2 regions of the Streptomyces spectabilis genome follow, and region 2 is predicted to be linked to the other one. Evidence: riboswitches for the same ligand, from Rfam matches in the RefSeq annotation. Region 2 holds a riboswitch; the other holds the start of a gene.

Region 1 (3,387 bases), 4.4 Mb from region 2:
CCACAGGCCGCGCCCGCGCACCTCCACGACCTTCCCGGAGCCCGCGAGCAGGCCCAGCTCCGCGTGCAGATGCTCGCCCAGCTCCGTCGCCCGCTGCTGGAACTCGCCCGTCTCCAGCATCGCGACGACCTCCAGGGCCACCGCGCACGCCAGCGGATTGCCGCCGAACGTCGAGCCGTGCTCACCCGGCCGGAACACCCCGAGCACGTCCGCGTCCGCCACCACCGCCGACACCGGCACCACGCCGCCGCCCAGCGCCTTGCCCAGCAGATACACGTCCGGCACCACGTCCTCGTGCTCGCACGCGAACGTCCGCCCCGTCCGGCCGAGCCCCGACTGGATCTCGTCCGCGACGAAAAGGACCCCGCGCTCGCGCGTCAACTCCCGCACCCCCGGCAGATAGCCGGGCGGCGGCACCAGCACCCCGGCCTCACCCTGGACCGGCTCGATGAGCACCGCCACCGTGTCCTCCGTGACGGCGTCCCGGAGCGCCCCCAGATCACCGAACGGCACGATGTCGAAGCCCGGCGTGTACGGGCCGTAGTCCGCCCGGGCCTCGGGGTCCGTGGAGAAGCTGACGATGGTCGTCGTACGGCCGTGGAAGTTGTTCGCCGCCACCACGATGCGGGCCCGGCCCTCGGGCACGCCCTTGACGCGGTAGCCCCACTTCCGGGCGGTCTTCACCGCCGTCTCCACGGCCTCCGCGCCCGTGTTCATCGGCAGCACCATCTCCTTGCCGCACAGCCGGGCGAGCCGTGCGCAGAACTCCGCGAAACGGTCGTGGTGGAACGCGCGTGACGTCAGCGTCACCCGCCCCAGCTGTTCCTTGGCGGCCTCGATGAGGCGTTCGTTGCCGTGGCCGAAGTTGAGCGCGGAGTAGCCGGCGAGCATGTCGAGGTACCGGCGGCCCTCGACGTCCGTCATCCACGCGCCCTCCGCCGACGCGACGACGACGGGCAGGGGGTGGTAATTGTGCGCGCTGTGCGCTTCGGCCGAGGCGATGAGGTCTTCCGTAGCGGTCACGGGGTCTCCGTTTCTCACGTTCGCACGTCGTTGTGCGATTCCTACGGCTACTAACGGCGCAAGGAGGTTCTCGCGTGTCGTAGGGGACGGGGCGGGTTCGTGGCCCAATACCTATCGTCGCTCGCTCCGGGAGCGAACCCTGACACGGTGGCCTGACCGTTACTCTGGTTTCCACAGCGCGGCGACTGGCGCACAGGGAATCGACCCTGAGGAAGCCGTGCGAGGCAGAACCTTCGAGGTGCCGAACGCCTGGGCACCCCGGGACAACGACCGGACACCATCACCGCTCGCCCCGGAGGACGCCATGAGCCACTCTTCTCCTTCCCCTTCCTCGCCCGCGCCGCAGCACCCGGCGCTCAGCGCCGCCGACCCCGAGCTGGCCGCCCTCGTCACCGCCGAGGAGCAGCTCCAGGCCGACACCCTCCGCCTCATCCCCAGCGAGAACTACGTCTCCGCCGCCGTCCTCGAAGCCTCCGGCACCGTCCTGCAGAACAAGTACAGCGAGGGCTACCCCGGCCGCCGCTACTACGAGGGCCAGCAGAACATCGACCAGGTCGAGCGCCTCGCCGTCGCCCGCGCCAAGGCCGTCTTCGGCACCGACCACGCCAACGTCCAGCCCTACTCCGGCTCCCCAGCCAACCTCGCCGTCTACCTCGCCTTCGCCGAGCCCGGCGACACCGTCATGGGCATGGCCCTGCCGATGGGCGGCCACCTCACCCACGGCTGGGGCGTCTCCGCCACCGGCCGCTGGTTCCGCGGCGTGCAGTACGGCGTCCGTGAGGACACCGGCCTGATCGACCTCGACGCCGTCCGCGAACTCGCCCTCAAGGAACGGCCCAAGCTGATCTTCTGCGGCGGCACCGCGCTGCCCCGCACCATCGACTTCGCCGCCTTCGCCGAGATCGCCCGCGAGGCCGGGGCCGTGCTCGTCGCCGACATCGCGCACATCGCCGGGCTCGTCGCGGGCGGCGCCCACCCCTCGCCCGTCCCGTACGCCGACGTGGTCTCCACGACCACCCACAAGACCCTGCGCGGGCCGCGCGGGGCGATGCTGCTCGCCCGCGAGGAGCACGCCAAGGCCATCGACAAGGCCGTCTTCCCCGGGCTCCAGGGCGGGCCCCACAACCAGACCACCGCCGCGATCGCCGTCGCCCTGCACGAAGCCGCACAGCCCTCCTTCCGCGACTACGCCCACGCCGTCGTCGCCAACGCCAAGGCCCTCGCCGATGCGCTGCTCGCCCGTGGCTTCGACCTCGTCTCCGGCGGTACGGACAACCATCTGATCCTGATGGACCTCACGCCCAAGGACGTGCCGGGCAAGGTCGCGGCGAAGGCCCTCGACCGGGCCGGGATCGTCGTCAACTACAACACCGTGCCGTTCGACACCCGGAAGCCCTTCGACCCCTCCGGGGTGCGGATCGGGACGCCCTCCCTCACGTCCCGGGGGCTCGGCACCGCCCATATGGAGACGGTGGCCGACTGGATCGACCGGGGTGTGCGGGCGGCGCACGACGAGGACGAGCACGCCCTGCGTAAGGTCCGCAGTGAGGTCGCGGACCTGCTGTCCGCTTACCCCGCGCCCGGGCTGGCCACGGGGTGACCCCCGTTCCCCCGGTGCGGGGCGCTGTGCTGGGGGCACGCCCTCGTTAATAGTTGCTCGGCGCCCGGGGCTGTGCCCACCCGTCCCGCCCTGCGGGACGATTGCCCACAGCAAGTCAGGTCTGCCTCAGGCGAGTGACGCGCGGCGTTGGTAGTAGAGCGTCGCCGCCGCTCCCGCGAGGGCTCCCGCCCCCGCGCCGGGTATCACCCAGGGCCAGCCCCAGCCCGTGTCCGGGGCGGGCTTCGCCGTGGGGGTGGTCCCGGCTCGGTAGGGCGTGGACGGGGAGATGCCCGCAGAGCCGTCGTCCGACTGCTTGCCCAGGACGTGAAGGGACTTGAGGAGGGCGCGCAGGGCGCCGGGGCGGGCCGCCTTGTGCCACGTGCCGGTCATGGACTCCACGTCCGTGGAGGTGTGGATCCAGACCGGGCCCTTCCCGCCCGGATACACCCGGTCCACCCGCCAGGGGCGCACGTCGTGGACCAGCCAGGTGACATTGATCTGGCGGCCCGCCCCCACGCCCAGGCCCGGCGGGCGCTCACGGGTGCCCTCGGTGTCCTTGCCCAGGTGGCCCAGGAGGCTCTCCAGGCGGTCGTACTCCTCGTCGGCGTAATACAGCGATGCCGTCTCCGTGCTTTCCGGGGAGGTGACGATCACGCTGGTCGGGCCGCCCGCCGACGCGCTGGGTGTGCCCAGGAACAGCGCCATGACCAGCAGCGCCCCCGTCGTCGTCAGTCGCCTCGCCGTGCTCCTTCGGATGCGCATGT
Region 2 (3,387 bases):
CCTCGTGCGCTGGTCCGACGGCAAGCTCACCCTCCACCAGGACGTGGGCACCGGCGGCCTGGGCAGGAAGACCCAGCTGCGCGGGGCGAGCGCGCTGTGGAAGCACGCCAAGGTCGCGACGGCGGGCGGGCACACCGCGGGCGGCCGCCCCGACGACATCGTCGTCCGCTGGAGCGGCGGCGAGGTCAGCCTCTACGCCGACACCACGACCCGGCTCGGCACCGAGCGGAACCTGGTACCGCCCCGGACGACCTGACGGGCGTGCGGCACCCGCCGTGCGCCGACCGGGTAACGTCGGCGGGAACGGCGCGCGTACGCGGCAGGAGAGGTACGCGCGCACGAACGCGGGAGAACGACCCTGAACGAGCCGACCACCGGGCCGATCACGGGACCGGCCACCGGACCGACCACCGAGCCCGTCACCGACGGCCGCCGCGCCAAGGGCGAGCGGCGGCGCCGGGCACTCATCGAGGCCACCGTGCGCGTCATCGCGCGCGACGGCGCCGCCGGGGTCACCCACCGCACGGTGGCCCGGGAGGCGGAGCTGCCCACCACCGCCACGACGTACTACTTCAGCAGCATCGACGCCCTCCTCACGGCGGCGCTCACCCAGTGCATGGAGGAGGACTCCGCGCGCATCGAGGCGCTCGTGGCGGCGCCCGGCGGCGACAAGCGCCGGGCGCTCGCGGAGCTCATGGCGGAGATCCTCAGCCCGCCCGGCCATCTGCTCGCCGAGTTCGAGCTGTGCCTGCTCGCGGTGCGCCGCCCGGAGCAGCGGGCCGCGACCCGCCGCTGGCAGGAGGCGCTCGCCGCCTTCGCCCGCCAGTTCACCGACGAGCCGCTGCGCGTGAAGCTCTTCGCCCAGTCCTACGACGGGCTGCTGCTCCAGGGCCTCCTCGCGGACAAGCCCCCGACGGCCGACGAGTTCGAGGAACTCCTGCGGGAGCTCCTGCCGGACCCCGGTGGGGCCGCGTAAACGTCCCCCGCCGGTGGGCGGAACGCCGCCGATCACCAGGTCGTGCGCGGTCGCGGCCCCCCGCGCCGTCAAGCACCGACACGCCCTCGACTACAGTGGGCCCCGGGCCGTGACTGGCGCTGAGGTGGAGCACCACCGGGGAGCGGCCTGACGCAGATGTCGATGCCGTGCGCCTGGGCGACTGGTCAACCACGCCTGGAGGCGGCCATGTCCCCGACCACTTCGACGGTTCCTGCCCAGCTCATGGACGGCACCGCACTCGCCCGCCGCGTGGGCGAGGAGACCGCGGCCCGCGCCGCGGAGCTCACCCGGCGCACGGGCGCCGCGCCCTGTCTGGCCACGGTGCTCGTGGGCGAGGACCCCGCTTCGGTCACCTACGTCCGCATGAAGCGGAACCGCTGCGCCAAGGCGGGCATCGTCTCGCGCCACGTCGCGCTGCCCGCCGCGACCACGACCGAGGAGCTCGTCGCCACCCTCGGCGCCCTCTCCGAGGACCCGACCGTGCACGGCATCCTGCTGCAGCACCCCGTCGGGGAGCACATCGACGAGCGCGCCGCGTTCGAGGCGATCGCGCCGCACAAGGACGTCGACGGCGTCACGCTCAGCTCGTTCGCCGCGATGAGCTTCGGGCGGCCCGGCTTCGTGTCCTGCACCCCGGGCGGGATCATGCGGCTGCTCGACGCGTACGACGTCGACCTCGCCGGGAAGCGGGCCGTCGTGGTGGGCCGCAGCGCGATCCTCGGCAAGCCCGTGGGGATGCTGCTGCTCGCCCGGGACGCGACCGTCACCTACTGCCACTCGCGCACCGCCGACCTCTCCGCGCACCTGCGCGAGGCCGACGTCGTCGTGGCGGCCGTGGGCCGACCCGAGCTGATCCGCGGCGAGGACATCAAGCCGGGCGCGGTCGTCATCGACGCCGGGTACAACCCGGGCAACGTCGGCGACGTCGACTTCGACGGCGCCCTGAGCCGGGCCCGCCTCATCACGCCGGTGCCGGGCGGCGTCGGCCCCATGACGATCGCGGTCCTGCTCGAGCAGACGGTGGCCGCCGCGGAGCGGCAGCTGGAGGCGCGCGCCGCCCGGTGACGAGGGCCGCCCGCCGCGCCCGTACCACCATCCGGTGCTTTCCACGGGTGTTGACCCGCTGTTGACCAACTCCCCCTACGTTCCTGCCTGTTGCGGCGACACCCCCGTCGCCGCACGGTCACCAGGGGGTTCGATGCGTCGTCACAAGGCTCTCCTCGCCACGGGCGCGGCGGTGTTCGGCACGGCGATACTCGGCGCGGCGGGGCAGGGCGCGAGCGCCGACCAGCCGGACCGGGAGACGGTGTCGGTCGGGCGGCTCGCGGGCAAGGACGCCGCGCGCAGGATGGCGGAGCAGCGGCCGCTCGTCGCCGCGGCCGGCGTCATCCGATGGGCGCAGGAACGCGGCCGGTACGCGGGGTTCACCGGCATCGCCCTGGAGCGGAACCGGGTCGCCCTGTACTGGAAGGGCGAGCTGCCCGCGCCGGTGCGGAAGGCCCTCGCCAAGGCGCGCGGCACGGCGCAGGTGCGGGTCGTCTCGGCCCCGTACTCGCTCAAGGAGCTGAAGTCCGCGTCGGCGCGGCTCCAGGAGCGGCTGCGGGCCGACCCCTCGCTCGGCCACACCGTGAAGATCCCGGCGGACGGCAGCGGGCTCGTCGTCGCCGCGGACCCGGGCCGCAGGGCGGCGGCCGCCGCCGGGCGCCGGGCCGCCGCCCTCCAGGAGGACCTGGGCGTGCCGGTGCGTACCGTCCGTGAAGGGAGGATGAAGGAGCGCAGCCGCGACGACGACTCCCAGCCGTGGTCGGGCGGCGCGCTCATCAAGACCGACGGTGTGCCCTGCTCGTCCGGGTTCGGCGTGCGCGACGGGTCGGGCACGCAGTACGTCCTCGGCGCGGCGCACTGCGGCCGGCCCGGCGGCCGGGTCACGAACGGGGCCGACCAGTACATCGGCACGGTCGGACCGCGCCACCAGGCCCACGACGTCATGCTGATCCCGACCTCCGACGTGGACGACTTCCTGTACACGGGCGGACGGGGCGACGAGCGGGGCGTGCGGGTCGAGGGCTGGGACTGGGTGTACACCGGCGAGTACCTGTGCCAGTCCGGGGTCACCAGCGCCGCGGCGACGGGCGGGCCCGTCTGCGATCTGAAGGTGAAGTTCTTCTACAACGACTCCGAGGACCTGGTGGAGGCCGAGCAGATGAACGGCCGGGAGGCGGCGCGGGGAGGTGACAGCGGCGGTCCCGTGTACGCGGCCGCCGCGGGCGGGGGCGCCGTCGCCAAGGGCACGGTGACCCGCTCGCTCGGCTCCGGCCTCGGCTTCCAGGACTTCGGCACGGCCTGGCGCGACTTCGGGGTGTGGATCGACAAGTAGGCGCGGGGGCGAG

What was found. Region 2 has a riboswitch for ZMP and ZTP ahead of CP982_RS05760 (bifunctional 5,10-methylenetetrahydrofolate dehydrogenase/5,10-methenyltetrahydrofolate cyclohydrolase). Riboswitches for the same ligand answer to the same signal wherever they lie in the genome.
Region 1: another riboswitch for ZMP and ZTP. It lies ahead of CP982_RS25995 (serine hydroxymethyltransferase); the one in region 2 lies ahead of CP982_RS05760 (bifunctional 5,10-methylenetetrahydrofolate dehydrogenase/5,10-methenyltetrahydrofolate cyclohydrolase).

Annotation. Positions count from the first base shown of each region.
Region 1 is NZ_CP023690.1:5,892,538-5,895,924, forward strand. It holds gene rocD (ornithine--oxo-acid transaminase) at 1-1,023, opposite strand, end outside; ZMP/ZTP riboswitch at 1,195-1,285, shown strand; gene CP982_RS25995 (serine hydroxymethyltransferase) at 1,328-2,623, shown strand; gene CP982_RS26000 (hypothetical protein) at 2,750-3,385, opposite strand; gene CP982_RS26005 (hypothetical protein) at 3,352-3,387, opposite strand, start outside.
Region 2 is NZ_CP023690.1:1,470,523-1,473,909, forward strand. It holds gene CP982_RS05750 (trypsin-like serine peptidase) at 1-256, shown strand, start outside; gene CP982_RS05755 (TetR/AcrR family transcriptional regulator) at 467-976, shown strand; ZMP/ZTP riboswitch at 1,076-1,162, shown strand; gene CP982_RS05760 (bifunctional 5,10-methylenetetrahydrofolate dehydrogenase/5,10-methenyltetrahydrofolate cyclohydrolase) at 1,184-2,062, shown strand; gene CP982_RS05765 (chymotrypsin family serine protease) at 2,196-3,374, shown strand.